Regions from separate parts of the Alteromonas sp. ISO5 genome, predicted to be linked through region 1. Evidence: predicted binding sites of a transcription regulator. Region 1 holds the regulator's gene; each other region holds the start of a gene.
The links. The regulator ArgR, encoded in region 1, controls arginine synthesis, uptake and breakdown. The targets are predictions, from matches to a motif close to ANTGAATANNTATTCANT.
Positions count from the first base shown of each region.

Region 2: a site for ArgR is predicted at 4,510-4,527, ahead of AC2T0J_RS05170 (aspartate aminotransferase family protein). Genes of this name have one in related genera too.
Region 3: a site for ArgR is predicted at 1,342-1,359, ahead of AC2T0J_RS14270 (DUF2170 family protein). Genes of this name have one in related genera too.

Region 1 covers NZ_CM176572.1:938,290-944,345, forward strand. Annotated here, with positions in the region: gene ppc (phosphoenolpyruvate carboxylase) at 1-1,153, shown strand, start outside; gene mdh (malate dehydrogenase) at 1,271-2,209, opposite strand; gene argR (transcriptional regulator ArgR) at 2,554-3,018, shown strand; gene AC2T0J_RS04255 (TonB-dependent receptor) at 3,200-6,056, opposite strand, start outside.
Region 2 covers NZ_CM176572.1:1,138,149-1,144,204, reverse strand. Annotated here, with positions in the region: gene AC2T0J_RS05185 (DUF1338 domain-containing protein) at 1-540, opposite strand, end outside; gene astD (succinylglutamate-semialdehyde dehydrogenase) at 556-2,031, opposite strand; gene astA (arginine N-succinyltransferase) at 2,070-3,107, opposite strand; gene AC2T0J_RS05170 (aspartate aminotransferase family protein) at 3,125-4,333, opposite strand; gene AC2T0J_RS05165 (HDOD domain-containing protein) at 4,693-5,853, opposite strand; gene AC2T0J_RS05160 (anthranilate synthase component II) at 5,965-6,056, opposite strand, start outside.
Region 3 covers NZ_CM176572.1:3,194,443-3,200,498, reverse strand. Annotated here, with positions in the region: gene queA (tRNA preQ1(34) S-adenosylmethionine ribosyltransferase-isomerase QueA) at 1-586, opposite strand, end outside; gene AC2T0J_RS14280 (hypothetical protein) at 637-909, shown strand; gene AC2T0J_RS14275 (DUF6471 domain-containing protein) at 1,069-1,305, opposite strand; gene AC2T0J_RS14270 (DUF2170 family protein) at 1,603-1,992, shown strand; gene AC2T0J_RS14265 (PspA/IM30 family protein) at 2,008-2,688, shown strand; gene AC2T0J_RS14260 (potassium channel family protein) at 2,804-3,856, shown strand; gene AC2T0J_RS14255 (YjfK family protein) at 3,858-4,502, shown strand; gene AC2T0J_RS14250 (DUF350 domain-containing protein) at 4,518-4,934, shown strand; gene AC2T0J_RS14245 (DUF1190 domain-containing protein) at 4,945-5,565, shown strand; gene AC2T0J_RS14240 (glutathionylspermidine synthase family protein) at 5,567-6,056, shown strand, end outside.

The DNA of each region.
Region 1 (6,056 bases):
AATGCCGGTAGCCCCCTTATTTGAAACGCTGGACGATTTGAATAATTCGCCCACCGTAATGCGTAAACTGCTGAGCATTGATTGGTACCGTGGTTATATTCAGGGTAAGCAGTTCGTAATGATTGGTTATTCTGACTCAGCCAAAGATGCGGGCGCTATTGCCGCAGGGTGGGCACAATACGAGTCTCAGGAAGCGCTGGTTGCGCTGGCTGAGGAATTCGACGTTAAGCTCACGCTGTTCCATGGTCGCGGCGGCACGATTGGCCGCGGCGGACTGCCCGCGCATGCAGCCATACATTCTCAACCACCGGGTTCACTGGACGGTGGTTTCCGGGTAACCGAACAGGGTGAAACCATCCGTTATAAGTTTGGTATGCCGTTACTGGCTAAGCGCAGCCTGGGTATCTACACCAGTGCTATTATAGAAGCCATGTTGTTCCCACCACCTGCACCTAAAGACGAGTGGCGTGAACTAATGGCTGCCATGGCCGCCAAAGGTCGGGATTTCTACCGTGGCGTAGTGCGTCAGGACCCAGAATTTGTACCTTATTTCAGGGTTGCTACACCGGAGCAAGAATTAGGTAAACTGCCGCTTGGGAGTCGCCCGGCTAAACGTAAGCCGACAGGCGGTATCGAGAGCCTGCGTGCCATTCCGTGGATTTTTGCCTGGGCGCAAACCCGTCTGGTATTGCCGGCCTGGTTAGGCAGCATGAAAGCTATCGAAGCAGTCCGTCAGGCAGGTCATCACGAGAAGCTACAGGAAATGCGCGAAAACTGGCCGTTCTTCCAGTCGCGTTTGTCCATGCTGGATATGGTTTTCCAAAAAGCGGATCCGCGTATCAGCGCGGAATACGACGCTCGCTTGGTGCCCGATGAGCTGAAACACTTCGGTGAAGCACTACGCAATGAGTTACAGGAAGCCATCAAGCTACAACTGGATATTAACGGCCAGTCCGATATCATGGAAGCGGATCCGCAAGGTAAAGAGTCAATGAATATTCGCGCTCAGTACCTTGAACCACTGCATTTTCTGCAAATTGAGCTGCTTTCGCGCTTACGTCAGTTAGATGACGATGAGCATGATGCCACGCTGGATAAAGCCATGATGGTTGCGATCAGTGGTATTGCTATCGGTATGCGTAATACCGGTTAATCCACCCGCACGGTAACGTAACAAATAAAGCGCGGATAATGGTATCCGGGCTTTTTTTATGCCATCAACAAAAAAGCCGCTCAAATGAGCGGCTTTGACATATAAACTTAACGTTACTTACCCGTTTACGAAGTCAACACCCAGTTTGATGTCGCCACGCAGGCCTTCCAGCATATCTTCTTTAGCTTTTTGTTCGAAGGCACTCAGTTCGCCGTAAGACAGAATTTCTTCAACACCGTTTGGACCTAAACGTACAGGGTGAGAGAAGAACGCAGCGTCATCGCTGTCGTCAGTTTGTACATAGGTGTACTCAACCACGTTGTCGCCTTGCATAGCGGCAACCAGAGACAGACAGAAACGTGCAGCCGCCTGGCCCATAGACAGTGTAGCAGAACCGCCGCCGGCTTTAGCTTCAACCACTTCAGTCCCCGCATTCTGGATACGAGTAGTCAGCGAAGCCACTTCGTCATCAGAGAAGTCTACGCCTTCAACCTGAGACAGCAGAGGCAGAATAGTCGTGCCTGAGTGACCACCGATAACCGGTACGTGAGTATTCGCCGGATCCAGATCTTTCAGTTCTGCAACAAAGGTTTCTGCACGGATCACGTCCAGAGTGGTTACACCGAACAGTTTGTTCTTATCGTAAACGCCTTTTGCTTTCAGTGTTTCAGCAGCGATAGCAACAGTGGTGTTTACCGGGTTTGTGATAATACAAGTACAAGCAGAAGGACAGTTATCAGCAATGCCTTCAACCAGATTCTTAACGATACCCGCGTTGATATTGAACAGGTCGGAACGATCCATACCAGGCTTACGAGGTACACCCGCTGGAATTAAAACTACGTCACAACCCGTTAAAGCTTCTGCCAGGTCATCTTTACCGTGACCGGTAACTTTCACTGCAGTGGGGATGTGGCTTAAATCTACCGCTACACCAGGAACAACAGGTGCAACGTCATACAAAGCTAACTCAGAACCTGCTGGCAGTTGTGTTTTTAACAACAGTGACAGCGCCTGACCAATACCACCGGCAGCACCTAACACGGCTACTTTCATACCATTTCTCCTCATGGAAAGAATCACGTTTAATAACGGCCGAACACATTAAAGGATGTCAGCCTTAAACTCAATCACCTATTAGTCGTAGGACAGGTGAATGGGCGATTTATCGGGTTATATTCAATATAAGTGCATAGTTATGCATTAATGTTGCTTTTTCATGCAAATTAGGGCACAATAACTGGTTTTTAAAACCGTTAGGGTATGGGAGTTATCCCGGCCCTGAACCTTTCGCGGGATAGAGTATACACCAAGCCGGCAGGTTAGCCGAATCGATTAGCGATTAAAACTTAACCCACGCCGCCAATAACATACTATTACGAATAAACGTCAGGAACTAAATGGCAAATCAGAAGCAGGAAGAGCTCATCCGGGCATTCAAAGACATTCTTAAAGCTGAAAGTTACGGCTCCCAGGGAGAAATTGTTGAAGGGCTGAAAAGCCAGGGCTTTAACAATATTAGTCAAAGTAAAATTTCACGCATGCTGAGTAAGTTTGGCGCGGTTCGCACCCGCAATGCACGCGGCGATATGGTTTACTGCCTGCCGCCGGAACTGGGCATGCCAACAGCTAAAAGTCCGCTTAAACAACTGGTGCTGGATATTGTGCATAATAATGTGATGGTAATTATTCGCACCAGTCCGGGAGCCGCACAGCTCATTGCCCGTCTGCTGGACTCGCTCAGTAAAAAAGATGGCGTGCTTGGCACTATTGCCGGTGATGACACCATTTTTATTGCGCCGGCCGATGTCAGTAAAATTGAAAACCTGCGCCAGCGGGTAGAGGATTTATTCGATAATGTTTAGGGCTTGCTGCCCAACATCTGTTTAGAAGGTGCCGGCTGCACGCCGGTATTTTTTGCCCTAAAAGCAGTCCATTAATCAGAAAATCTCAGCTTTATACATGTCTTCCTGGAGACTACTGAATTTCAAAAAACAAAAAACCCCGCTTCGCGGGGTTTTTTAAATAAATATCTAACGGGTTAGCTTAGAAGCGGTAGTTGACACCTACACGGATTTCCCAAAGCGATGCGTTGTTTTGTACGCTGTCGCGCTGACGTGGAGTAGAGAACGTCTCGTACACGTACTGGCCTTGGTCATTAACACTTGCACCAACTACTGACTCAGACACGAAGTTACCTTGTTTCAGTACGCCCCAGTCATCGTTTAACAGGTTAGTAAAGTTCTCAATAACAAAGAACGCTTCAGCAGAGTGATCAGCGGTAAACGCTGGTAGCTCTTGGCTGATACGCAGGTCAACCTTAGTCCACCAGTCACCATTTACGCTGTTACGGCCCATGATTTTACCGCGATCTAAGCCTTCAGATGAGATGAATGCATTAAAGGCATCCAAGTCAAAATCAGGACCATAGACAACATTTGGATCATCTACAGTTGGTACGTAAATCAACTGGCGCCAGCCACCTGTGTCATCACCGTAATAGTTGTCAATTGCGTTTGTATAATAGTCGTCACCATCGTCATCAAAACGTTGAACGCTATCATAAGTATAACTCATACCACGACCTTCATTCGCCTGAGCAAACATGGTAATACGCGTAGTATATCCATCAATAAACTCTTGAGCATAACCAATACGCAGAGTAAAGCGATGTGGAATGTTGTAGTTAGACGTTGCTACCGCAGGATTGTTTGGATCGTAGGTTGCGAAGCTAGAGTAGTTTGAACTTGCTACCGAGCTGGTCATTGGGTTAGCGTCAGTCGAGTCGTTGTAAGCATAAGCAAAACTTACATCCAGACCGAAGTCATACTCTTTTGATACTGCAAATGACAGAGTTGTCGCGTCACCTGAATCACCTTCGATGTTAGTCAACAGGAAGGTATCGTTAGAACCAACATATACCGGACGACCGTCAGGACCAGTACCGACTTGCTCACGAGCGGGTTCTATGTAGGTAATCGCGTCTTTCTTGTCAGTGTAAAGAATGTCTGCTTGTACCAGGTAATCACCAGGTGCCAGGTAGGTTAAACCTAAGGCATATTTCCACTCAGTAGGAATATCAAGGTCTGGATCAATCGCAACAACGTAGTTAGCTGTACCTTCGGTTGGATAGTCCTCTACATAATCATATTGGGCCTGGGGTGGAGCAAAAATAGGATCACCGCCGCCTACGCGAGGCAGATCGAAAATACTGGTTTCGCCAGCGACAAAACCTGGAATGTGGTATTCACGAGAACCCACATTGGTTACACCATCATTGGAGTAGGCATTAGACACCCACACGTTCGGGCTGCCACCAGAATACAGACCGAAACCACCGTGCAGTTCCATGTCGTCAGTCAGTACATAGTTAAAGCCAACACGAGGCTGAACCAAGTCGATACCATCTAAATTAGCTGTGTTATCAAAACCGAATGCATCTTCAAATGCTGAGTTGTAACGCGGCGTATCGCTAGAAGACCAACGGTCATAACGAACACCTAGCAGTAAGGTCAGATCATCGTTAACGTACCAGTCATCCTGAATATAAAACGTAGTAGTTTCGAAACCAAAACTTGCCGCTGCGTCGTTTGGATCGTTAGTACCTGCTGAACCGTTATAGTAAATACGATTCGCTAAACCAGCTTCATAGTCAGCAATTGAGTTAAATCGGTACTCACCGATTGAGTGCTGCTGGAACAGGTTGAAGGCATCTAACTCTTCATATTCTACACCAGCTGTGATGGTGTGATCGCCGAGCAAGTAGGTACCAGCAATTTTAAATGTGGTGTTTTCCCAATTTAGCTGATTCGACTGACGCGAGTCATCAGGACCTAAGTAAACTGTGGCTTCACCGGTGTCGATTTGAACTTCACCAAAACCAGTCGCGGCATCTACCGAGTTCTGACGATTGTCTAACTTGGTGTGGCCAATACGAATTTCAGTTGAGAAATCTGCAGTCCAGTCTGAGTACAATGAACCAGTGAAGGTTTCGATTTCAGCACCGCGCTCATAATAGTGACCGTCGAATACTAACTCATCGCTGCCGCCGTCAGACTCAGAGATGTTGAAACCGTCATTCCAGTTATAGGTAAAAGATGCACGGTGATCCTGGTTTATGTTCCAGTCCAATTTAATCAACAGTTTTTCATCTTCTATTGGTGAGGATGCTTTAAAACCACCAGGATCATAACCATAGATTTCTTGTGAAATAGTACGAATTTGTTCTACTTGGGCATCAGAGACTACAGACAAAGCCGAATAGTCATGCAAACGGATCCCTTCTTTCTTCTCGTAAGCACCAAATATGAACAGTTTGTCACTGATGATTGGTAAACCAACAGTGAAACCATAACGTTTTTCAGTGTAGTTACCATTGTCGATATCACGACCTTCAATTGAGTCGCCACGGAGTGAATCAGACGTAAAGTCGTAGAATGCAGAACCGTGAACTTCGTTGGTACCAGACTTGGTTACGGCGTTGATGTTACACGCGGTAAAACCACCGTACTCAACATCGAACGGCGCTAACTCAACAGCTACCTGCTCAATGGCATCGTATGAAAACGGCATGTTTTCAGTTGGATAACCGTTAGAGTTCAGACCGAAGTTATCGTTTAAGCGCATACCATCCAGCGTTAAGCTATTAAAACGTGGAGATGCACCGGCACATTGGATGCCATCAGAATAGGTTTCATCGATATAAACACGTGGATCAGTACGAACCAGGTCTTTGATATCACGATTAATTGCGGGCGCAGTTTGCAGGTCTTCAATACTAAAATTAGCAGAAGGACCTTTTTGACCAAATGCAATAGAAGCAATCTGTGAAGCCGTTACTTCGATGCGCTCAACGTCAGCTTGGGCACCCAGTGCGAAGTTGTTCAGGTTTAAGCCGCTGTCC
Region 2 (6,056 bases), 200 kb from region 1:
GGTGTCTATATTGTTCAGGTGATTCACACTCACGGTGAAGTGGTTAGCTCTGAAGCCCCACGCGGCCAGCCAACCGGCATATTCCGACTCGCTGATGAGCGACTGGTACTCTTCGGTTGACAACTGCCAGTGACGGCCTGAATAGAGAAAGTTTTCGGCGTTAACCACACTGGCAGGCATTTGCTCTACCAGGGCGTGGATAATGCGCTGTGTCTCGGTAGATAACTCATCTACCCGCAGTTCGCTGATGAACACTTTGGGGACCGTCGGGTCCGGGTGTTCGAAATGCTGTGCGGTGACCTTTTTGGCTTTAAAATCGTAGTCCCCCTTTACTTCATAACCCAGTGCCAGAAAATGAGCAGCCAGGTGAGAAAGTCGGGTTTTATCCAGCGCAAAGGTACGAAACGCCACGTGGTCGTTAACGATTTGCGGGCTGTTTTCTTCGCCCGCCAGTAATTTATGAATGCGCAGCGCACTGGGTGTAATGCTAACGTAATCTTTCCAGAGCGCAGAAAATAGGGTATCGGTTGTCTTATGCATGACGAATCTTTGTCCTTATTCGAGATCTAATCCAGGGTTCAGGGCGCCAGGTAAAGTGACTTTATCCAGCTCTACTGAAGCGACCGGGTAAGCGCAGTAGTCTGCCGCGTAATAAGCACTGGCGCGATGATTACCACTTTCACCAATACCACCGAAAGGAGCAGCACTGCTGGCGCCGGTTATAGGGCGATTCCAGTTTACGATCCCGGCCCGGATGTGAGCAAAGAAATGCTGATAATCCGCTTCGTTATCGCTTAACAGTCCGGCCGATAAACCAAAGCGTGTGTTATTAGCCTGGGCAATGGCGGTATCAAAATCGGTATAGCGAATGATCTTCAGTAACGGGCCAAAGTGTTCTTCATCTTCCATAGTGTCGGCAATAGTGGTGACATCCACGATTCCCGGTGTTACCAGACCGGTTTGTTCATCAAGGTGTTTAAGCGGCTCCAGTGCTTTGGCTCCAGCGTCTAATAATTGCTGTTGAGCTGCTACCATCCCTTTGGCAGCCGCGGCACTGATCATTGCACCCATAAACGGTTGTGGCTCAGCATCGTAATGACCCACCGAAATCTTGCGGGTTGCATTAACCAGGGCTTCAACTAACTCATCACCAGCCGCATTGGCAGGGATAAACAGGCGTCGGGCACAGGTGCAGCGCTGTCCTGAGGTCACAAATGCCGACTGGATGATGTCATGCACGGCGGCTTTGGTGTCGGCCACCTCAGTAACGATGAGAGGATTGTTGCCACCCATTTCCAACGCCAGGATCTTACCCGGATGGCCGGCAAATTGTTCGTGCAGAAATTTCCCGGTGCGTGAGCTGCCGGTAAAGAATAAACCGTCGATTTGAGGGTGTGAAGCCAGCGCTTTGCCGGTTTCTACTTCACCCTGAACCAGGTTAAGGACGCCTGTCGGAATGCCAGCTTGCTCCCACAGTTTAACGGTAGCTTCAGCGACAGCCGGGGTTAAATCACTCGGTTTAAACACGACGGTATTACCGGCGATCAGCGCTGGCACGATGTGACCGTTTGGCAGGTGGCCCGGGAAGTTATACGGTCCGAAAACCGCTACTACACCGTGGGGCTTATGGCGAATGAATGCCTTGCCCACTGGCATAGGGTTTTCTACCGTGCCGGTACGCTCAAAGTAAGCTTTTTCTGAGATGGCAATTTTGCCAATCATAGCGCCAATTTCGGTGGCGGTTTCCCACAGTGGCTTACCGGTTTCTTGCGCAATCAGTGCTGCCAGTTGTTGTTTGTTTTCGCCCAGTAATTCGGCAAATGTTTTAATCAGTGACAGGCGCTCTTCAACGGTTTTGGCCGACCATTGAGGTAACGCCTCGCGAGCGGCGTTGAGGGCACTGTCTACCTGTTTAGCAGAGGCGGCCTGGCCGCGCCAGAAGGTTTGATTTTTGGTCGGGTCGACCGAAGTAATTGGAGAACCTTCTCCGGCAACCCACTGCCCATTAATAAAATGAATGGCTTGTTGCATGATTTCTGTCCTGATGCTGTTGTAATTGTGTATTGATATCAGTTGCGGGGTTTGACACTCGCGAACCGAATTGAGTCGCCTTCTTCCACGTCTAACGACGCTGCGGCTTTGTGAGAAAGCACTGCCCGGCCGGTCTGTTCATCGACACTGAGATCGGCAACCACCGCTCTGAAATCGGCGATTTTAGTATTAATGATGTAGCATAATTCGCCGTCCTGTGCGGCTGACTGGTCGTCGATATGCACAGTCGCACGGCGACTACGCTGTGCGGTATTGATATGGCTTAGCCGGGCTTCCACCGTAGGGCCACCGTCGAAGATGTCTACATAACCTCGGCAACTAAAACCTTCTTCTTGGAGCAGACGCAAGGCAGGTTCGGTCTTTTGGTGAACTTTGCCAATGACATTCTGGGCTTCCTGGCTGAGCAGATTGACGTATATCGGATACTTCGGCATCAGCTCGGCAATGAACACCTTATTACCGATGCCGGTCATGTAATCTGCGGTAGGGAAGTCCATGGAGAAGAAGTGCTCTTCAAGCCATTCCCAGAATGGCGAGCTTCCATTTTCGTCGCTGACACCGCGCATTTCGGCAATCACAATTTCTGCGAAACGCTCGCGGTGCTCTTCCATAAACAAAAACCGTACTTTGGATAAGAATCGACCGTTCACGCCATTGCGGGCATTTTCCCGCAAGAACAGGGTGCAGATTTCGCTCACCCCGGTGTAGTCGTTACAAAATGTAAGGATCTCAACCGTGTTATGGATATTGAGTTCACGGGAAGCATGCACCACCTTACCCAGGTGGTAGTGATAAAAAGCATCGTCAGTGCCTACCGCGGCTTCAATACCCGTTGTACCAACGACCTCGCCGGTAACGATATCTTCCATAACGAACAGGTACGACTCATTGCCAGGTACCGACACATCGCGGCTGAACGCGTCCAGTGACTTGCCGATTTTGCGTTTGAGCAGACCCTCATTAACCGGCAGCGACGTGAAGCCGATGCCGGATTCTTCTGCTACTGCATACAGGGCGTCATAATCACTCGATCGGATAGGGCGAATAATGTACATGAGCAATTCCCGGTTAATTAGCGCGCCGCTACCACGCTCTCAATAGCACGGTCAAAACGAGCCAGACCCTCGGCGATGTCTTCGTCCGGAATAACCAGAGACGGAGCAAAACGAACTACGTTAGCGCCGGCTACCAGACACATCAGTTGTTGCTCGGTTGATGCCTCGAGGAATTTACGTGATTCGCCTTTGAAGTCGTCGTTTAATGCGCAGCCCAACAGCAGACCCTTGCCACGAATTTCGGCAAACACTTTGTACTTGGCATTGATGGTTTCCAGGGTGTCACGGAACAGCTGTTCTTTTTGTTTAACGCCGTTAAGTACTACCGGATCGTTAACAATATCAAAGGTGCGCTCGGCCACGGCGCATGCTAACGGATTACCACCATACGTGCTGCCGTGAGTGCCTGGTTTAAGGTGTTGGGCAATGGCTGTGGTGGTGAGCATTGCGCCTATCGGGAAACCGCCGCCAAGGGCCTTGGCGCTTGTCAGGATATCCGGCACCACGTCCAGGCCCATATAGGCGTAAAGGTGGCCGGTACGACCTACACCTGATTGGACTTCATCGAAAATCAGCAGTGCGTTGTGCTTGTCGCACAGTTCGCGAACGCCCTTAACAAAGGCCGGGTCGGGGGAAATGATACCGCCTTCACCCTGCAGGGGCTCCATCATGACCGCACAGGTTTCATCTGAAATCAGGGATTCAAAGGCTGCCAGGTCGTTGTAATCACAATGCTCAACAGCGCCGGGCTTTGGTCCGAAACCATCAGAGTAAGCCGGTTGACCGCCTACGGTAACCGTAAAGAAAGTGCGGCCATGGAAGCCCTGCGTAAATGCGATGATTTTTTGTTTATGTTCACCAAATTGCTCCAGGGCGTAACGACGGGCCAGTTTCAAAGCCGCTTCGTTAGCTTCTGCACCCGAGTTAGCGAAATAGACACGCTCAGCAAAGGTATGGTCAGTGAGCTTTTTCGCCAGTCGCAATGCAGGCTCATTGGTGAAAACGTTACTCAGGTGCCATAATTTCTGACCCTGTTCAGTTAAGGCATTAACCAGCTCCGGGTGACAGTGCCCCAGTGCATTTACGGCAATACCGCCGGCGAAATCAATAAACTCGTTACCTGCCTGATCCCAAACTCGCGAACCCAGACCACGCACCGGTACCATTTTGGCCGGGTTGTAGTTAGGAACCATGACTTGATCAAACATTTCGCGGGTTACCTGCATTTTTTCACCTCTAACTGTTAGTTATCGCCATCAGTTCGCGACTTTGAGGCCGGCGAATTTATGGCTTTCATTCGTTTTTAAGCGCTCCAGTATGCCACCATAAAAAGCTGTTGTCTTGTCTATTACCTTTCCTGAAAGGCAGTAAAATCAAGGGGTCTGTCACTTATTGCATAAAATGTGAATAACTATCCAAATATGTGAATATGTTGGTGTCGGGGCAAAAATATCGGCGCATTCTGCGCCATGCTGGTTATAGTCAGATTTTGGCCTGTAAAACATACTTTACGGCTGAATGATTATGAATCGATGGAATTAGTGCAGTGTTTGGCTTTATCGCGGTGTTCTGCTGTTTTGATTGCTCACAGATCGGTCAGAATAGGCAGTTGGTGGAGCGTCTGAGTATTCAGTTGTTGCAGTAAATCCGGCGCAATCGCACAACCTGCAATGAACTTTTCACTTTCATCTTCAAGAAACAGATTGTTGTCTTTTAACATCCGGTACTTGGCGTAATAGCGGGATTGTTGCAATACGCGTGTGAGTGGGTCGGCATCATCCGGCAGTACGTCCTGTAAGACCTGCTGCATGGCACTGGTATAGTCGAGGCGCTTAAATACCATGTATTCAAACAAGTGCAGGGCGGCTTTGTCGCTGTGTTCATCAATCAATGGCAGCAAGCGTTTCGGATCCGGTACCAGTTGAATCAGCGCTGAGTGCAAATCACGTAATTTAGCCTTTTGTGCATGGCGTAAAAAGTCCAGATGAACCTGTTCGAACAAACGAAAATACAATTTGATAATGGCACTGCGACCTAACTGGCTGAAGAGAGTCAGTGTATAAGCTTCAAAAGGTTTAACCTTGTAACTGCTGGCAATGGTTTGAGCCGTTCTTGCACATATCAGGCTGTATTCCCAGACCTTGTGTTTAATTTGAGGGAAAGGGTCGCTTATCTGGGGCAAAGTTTGTTTATAAATTAACGCGGGAATGACCCGCTTTACGTTGTCGATACCGATGAAACTCAGAGCTGTCTTAAGGGTATCGACTGCTATCACATCGTCACGGGCGTCGCGGCGTCGGTATTGAGGCTGGTTTACCTGTTTGAGCAGCTCATCGACAAGCCAGGGAATATTGACAGCGATGGCTTCAACCTTACTGATCGTTGCCGACGGCGAGGCCAGTAAATCAATCAGGTCGGTGGTATGTTCTGACCAGTTCAGCAGGTTTTCACACACATCCTGAGTATCAGCCAGGGTTTGCAGTAACTTCTTATCAATAACTGAGTGCAACTGCTGGTTAATTTGTTGCACATAATTGGCCTGTATCTTGGCGGTTTCCAGCTTGTTTTTGATGGCGTCCTTTTCGACTTTGAGCAACTGACGGCGGGTAAAGCTTTGCTCTGATTCCGCGTAGCTGACCTCGCCGGGAGCGCGACGACCAACCATTGCTTTGGCCAGTTCAGGAGCCAGCAATAAATAATCAAATCGTTTAGCAAAAGCTGGAGGGGTCAATAACCGCTCTACCATGTCAATTCCGTTCCATCCATGTAATACCTGAACCTTAAACGTCTTATAATGCTAAGGATAGGACATGTTTGTGTTTGTAAAGGTAATCAGACCGTCGAAAAAAAGAATGACTTACACCGCGTTGTTCAGAGAAACGAGCTCACCGTTAAATTCTGATACACAATTAATATCGGCATCGGATTGTACAACCTTAGCCAGTAACA
Region 3 (6,056 bases), 2.3 Mb from region 1:
CCTGTTTTTCTGCCAGCGCGGTTAAAATGGCCTCATCAAAATGCAGTCCTGCGGTAGGTGCTGCTACCGCTCCGGGCGCCTGGTTATAAACCGTTTGGTAGCGTTCTTTGTCACTGTCTTCATCGGCTCTGTCAATGTAAGGCGGTAACGGCATATGACCATGGGCTTCGAGCTGTTCAAGGACCGTGTTTTCCCCATCAAAACAAAGCTCAAACAATGCCTCCTGCCTGCCTGTAACGGTAACTTCAACCGACCCTTCCAGCACTAATTTCGTGCCGGACTTAGGCGCTTTGCTGGCCCGGACGTGAGCCAGAGCGTTATGCTCATCCACAATGCGCTCAACCAGTACTTCCACTTTACCACCCGAGGCTTTGTGACCCAACAGGCGCGCAGGAATAACTCGGGTATTATTAAATACCAGCAGGTCCCCTGGTTCGATCAGTTCAAGCATGTCCCGGAACTGTTTATGGTCAACCACGCCCGTCTTACCATTGAGGTGCAACAGACGACTGGCGGTGCGTTCAGCGGTAGGATGTTTAGCAATTAAGTGTTCAGGCAAAGTAAAACTAAAATCTGATAATTTCATGCAGCTCAAATGTCGTATCAAATCGCTCTTAAATCGCAAGAACTACCAACATGTTCGAGCGTTCCGGCGATATCAAAGGGTTTCTTTCAAAAATTGGCGGGAGTGTAACACATTCCCTCGAAAAAGGCCGTGCCATCGGCACAATTTCACTGCCCACGGCAGCAAGTCAAACTGTTTGGGACGGGGACTTGAGGCCTGTGCGGCGCGACTTAAACATCACATATCAACCCGGCTTGCAGACGCTAAAGAAATTATCCGGCAACTTTTTGCAAATCTCTAGCAATTTTCTCACCAACTTTAGGTATAAGTATCTATACCAATGAATGCCATCCGATACACAGTTTTTCTTTTATTCTTACGCAATAAGACTATTATTTAACCAAAGCGATGATGTTCTCCCATCTTCCTTATTCGACCCAGTCACTTTGGCTGGGTTTTGTTTATCTGCCATCCATCAAGAATTTCATCGATTTTTCAAGCGATTATTCGTTTTCACCGGCGGCCATAATTTCTGCCATCATTTCCGTTGACAGTGGTCTGGCCTTTAATACATAAAGTATTTGCAGCAGTAGATCAGCTCCTAAAATCCCTTTATTTACTTTATTGCGCAGATTATCAGCAGTTTGCGAAACCCCAATTTCTGCCAGTTTGTCACTCAACCCCTGATATTTAACGCCACGCAGCGACATCTCCGAGCGAATAATCCGCTGTACCACCATACGCCATTGATTCTGACCTTTCAAAATAACCCCTTTTGTGAATTATAATTTACATTGACACACTTTTTTACACATATAGACATAATTATTATTGACTACTACCACCGTAATTGTCTACACTTTTCCTCGTTCTGAAAGATTAACTAACACAAAGTCGCTCAGAACGGGCAATGAGAACACCACAGACTATCGGTTTAGTCACACTTTGTTGCACTAATTAGCGTAAAGTCGTTGCAACAGTGTAGTAAATCTGACTAGAGTTAACGGCATTTAGCTGATTCGGTAAGGAGATATAGTATGGAATGGGATCTTGAACAACTTGAGACCCTTTTTAAAGACATGGATGACCTGGTCGTCACCCGTGAAAAAGAATGTTTACTGATTGCAAATCAGGACGGGCTGGATGCCTGGCTGGCAATCAGCGGTGAACAAATCATTGTTGAGAGTTTACTGTTTAATGCATCGCAGGTTGCCGACAAAGCCGCTCTTGACCACGATATTCTGTCAACTCACATGCTTTTCCCACTCACAACGGTGGCCATTTCCAACGTTAATGGAGAGGAATACTACACCGCATTTGGTGCGTTAAGCGCGCAGTCAAAAGCAGAAAGTATTCAAATTGAAGTGACCACGTTATTCCAGAACGTGGCCGCCTTCCTTGACGCTTATGAGTCACATTTGAAGTAATTTAAGGAGAAATTTATGTCTGTTTGGAAAAAACTGATCACAGCAGTGAAAGGTGGAGCCAACGAAGCGGCCCAGTCAGTAGTAGATAGTCAGGCAATCAGAATTCTTGAACAGGAAATTCGGGAAGCAAAGGAAGAGTTGCGCAAGTCTGATCATGCCCGCACACAAATTCTGGCTAAATGTAAATTGTCACAGCAAAAGGTCGATGGATTTAACCAGTCGATCGCGGAGTATGAAGCTCATGCTCGTAAAGCTATCGACACCGACCGTGAACTGGCGCTTGATTGCGCGCAAAAGGTTAGCGAACTGAAAGCGGAACGCGATCAGGAGCAGCAATACCTCGACCAGTTCAATGCATCAGAAAAACAGTTAGCTAAAAATATTCAGCAGGCAAAAGCGAACCTGCGTCGCCTGGAACAACAGGTTGACATGGTGAAAGCGACTGAAAGCGTGCAGAAGGCTCAGGTAGCAGTTTCTTCGCGTCACATGGGCGCAAACAGCAAAATGAAGACAGCCACTGAGTCATTATCGCGTATTCAGGAAAAACAAAAAATGCGCACCGCGGAGTTGGAAGCGGCTGAAGAACTGGCGTCATCTGAATCATCTGATGAGTTGGAAAAACGCCTGGCAGCGGCAGGCATTAAAGGCGGCCAAAGCTCTGCCGATGATGAGCTGGCGCGAATTTTAGGCAAATAAATAAAATCAAGCGGTTAAGTCTCAGTCTTGCTCTTTGCAGGCACTTGGACTAACCGCTATTTTTTTGCGAAGATGGCAGGCAACTCAACAACTAAGGATAGTCAGTGACGCCAATATGTGGATAAAAATCCGACGTGTAATGCTTAACTATTTTGCCGAATCGCGATGGTACACCATCGTTCTGGCGACGCTGTTTTACGCACTGTCGTCCTGGTTATTGCTTTATGCATTTGACGAACAGGCACTGACCGAAAGTGTTGACTTCATCTATTGGCTGGCAGTCACCGGTTCAACGGTTGGCTATGGTGATTTATCACCGCAAACCCCCGCGGGCAAGCTAATTGTTGCCTTGTATGTCATCCCGCTTGGTTTAAGTATCTTTGCGATGATTGTGGGTAGGGTTGCCGCTTTTGTGGGAAATCAATGGAGAAAAGGTATTATGGGGTTATCCAGTCTCGATGTTAGCAACCATATTCTGGTCATTGGCTGGAATGAGCAACGCACGTTATTACTACTCAAATTACTCCTGCAGGAACGTCAGTCCTTAACTGAAAAGCCTGATATCGTGCTCTGTGTCAGAGCTGACATTACCAATCCCATGCCCGGAAAGATAGAATTCATCAGGGTTGAATCGTTTAATAAAGATGAAGACATGGACAAAGCCTGTATCAGCGCCGCGGCCACCATTCTTATTGATAATCCGGAAGACGATTTAACCATGACCACCGCGCTTTATTGCGCCCAAAAAAATCCGTCAGCCCATCAGGTTGCTTATTTTGACGATGAAAGCCTGGTCCGGCTACTACAGATGCATTGCCCACAGGTTGAGTGCACGCCCAGTGTTGCCGTTGAAATGCTCGCTAAAGCCGCTTTCGATCCTGGCTCCAGCGCCCTGCACCACGATTTGTTAAGCGTTGATGACGATGGTCAGGCGCAATTTTCCCTGATCATTCCCCATTCGGTTGAGCCGGTGAGCTATCAAACATTATTTATGGCGTTTAAACGCCAGTATGATGCTACGTTAATTGGTTGTGCCGGCGCTGAACGCGGCCAAGCAGTCACGCTCAACCCAGCACTTGACACGGTCATTTCACCGCAGGATAAACTTTATTATATCGCCAAAGCACGCATTACCGATATCAACTGGAATGCACTCACGGAGCAGTGATATGTTTAAAAAATGGTTTACATCTGATTCGCCCAAAAAGCCTGCCGCTCCGGAGGTGATGGGCCTATACTTAGGCGGCTCCTTCGAGCTTGATGCACTTAAACTAAAACTGCTTACGCCACAGCTGTGTATTGAGGGGGCGGCCAGCCAACACCTGATACAGGCTGTAGGCCAGGCAGAGCTGGACAGCGGTGGCACACTGTTGCGTTTTTACACCGACGATGACGCCTTCCTGCAGGTAGTGCTCGACGGCGGCATGAGCGAAAATCACATTACTGATGTAAAGCTCTGGTATTTCTACTCCACAACCACTATCGGCAACCAGTCTCAATGGCAACAATGTCTGAATCAGGATATTTCTCGACCCACCTATGAGCTGGAAGGCCACCGGTTTAATCGTGTCTGGGATGCAGTGGGTGACGAATCCCCCCCCGTTGCCGTTACAGAGAAAACCTGGGAAGAAGACGGTGATGTCAGTGAAACCGACCAGTTTATGATGCTTTACGAACGTGAAATTGACAATGATCGAACGGAGTCTTTACTGGTCGCCGGAGAAGAGAAAATCGTCGGCGCCAACGCCGATCGTTGCCTGGTGATCAGTACCGGTTTTGACATTCAACCTTCAGATATTCGCATTAACGGCTAACAATAAGGAAAACGCATGGAAATTATTACTCAGTCAATGGCCGGACTTTTAAACTTCGCCCTGTATTTTGCGATCTCTATTATTTACCTGTTCATTTTTAAGGTGGTGTACGCCATGGTTACGCCTCACGATGAGTGGAAACTGGTTAAACAGGAAAAAAACGTTGCTGCGGCAATTGGCTTTGGTGGCGCAATGATTGGCTTCAGTCTGGCTCTGGCGAGCGCCGCATCAAACTCACTGGGACTGATTGATTTTACACTTTGGGGCGTCGTTGCCGTGATCGCCCAAAGCCTGGCCTTCGCCCTGTTGCGCTTTAGTTTTATGCCGAAAATTGCCGAGCGCATTAATAACAATGAAATTTCTGCCGGTGTTATGCTTGCTGCTATGTCGATTGCTGTGGGTATTCTGAATGCCGCTTGCATGACTTATTAGGAGTTTTGCGATGAGCCATTCACAAAAACGTTCTAAAAGTATTCATCTGTATCAGCTGCGCAAAGCCTTTGCTTTAAAACCGTTGGCTGTGGGTGTTGCCGGAATTATGCTAACCGCCTGTGGCGGCAGCCGCGAACAGTCAAACATTTACGTATCGCCGGAAGATTGCCAGCAGGATAACCCGGAAGCGACCGGCCAGTGCCTGGCAGCTTACGAGTCTGCGCTTGAGGAACATAATCGCACTGCACCGAAGTTCGACTCACAAAATGACTGTGAGTACGAATTTGGTAATGACCGCTGTCAGTACGTACAAACGTCATCTGGCAGCTTTTTTATGCCCTTTATGGCCGGTTACATGGTAAGTCAGTTGCTGCAACCGCGGCCCTACTATTCGCAACCGTTATATACCTCGTTCTCACCTTACTCGCCATTCCGCTCCCGTTGGGTAACTTCAAACGGCTATGTGTTTGATGGCGATATCCGAAAACGCTCTTATAATGCGCCTTCCTCGGTATTCGAGAAGAAACCAACCGTAAACCGCACCATTAAACGCGGTGGTTTTGGCAGCAGCGTGCGAGCGAAATCCAGTTGGGGCAGTTCCGGCAGTAAGTCCAAGGGCTGGGGCGGCTAACATGTTCAGAATGGCCAGTCAGCCACGGCAAAACTGGCAACAGTTAGCAGCTCAATATGGTTTTCATTTTCATACCATGTATGGCGAGCCCTACTGGGATGAAAGTGCTTACTATCAGTTTACCCTGCGTCAAATTGAGCAGGACATTGAAGATCCCAGTGCTGAATTACACCAGATGTGTTTGCACGTGGTGGATAAAGTGGTTCACTCTGAGGCATTGCTCACGCAGTGCCAGATACCACAGCCACACTGGGATTTCATCGCCTCAAGCTGGCATGAAAAACAGCCTTCTCTCTATTCGCGGCTGGATCTGGTTTACGACGGTAAATCCCCAGCCAAGCTGTTAGAAAACAATGCGGATACCCCCACTTCCCTGTACGAAACCGGTTTCTGGCAATGGCTATGGCTGGAGAACCTGGTGGATGCCGGCAAGATTGCCCGCCACGCCGACCAGTTTAACTCCTTACAGGAAAAGCTCGTTTATCGGTTTG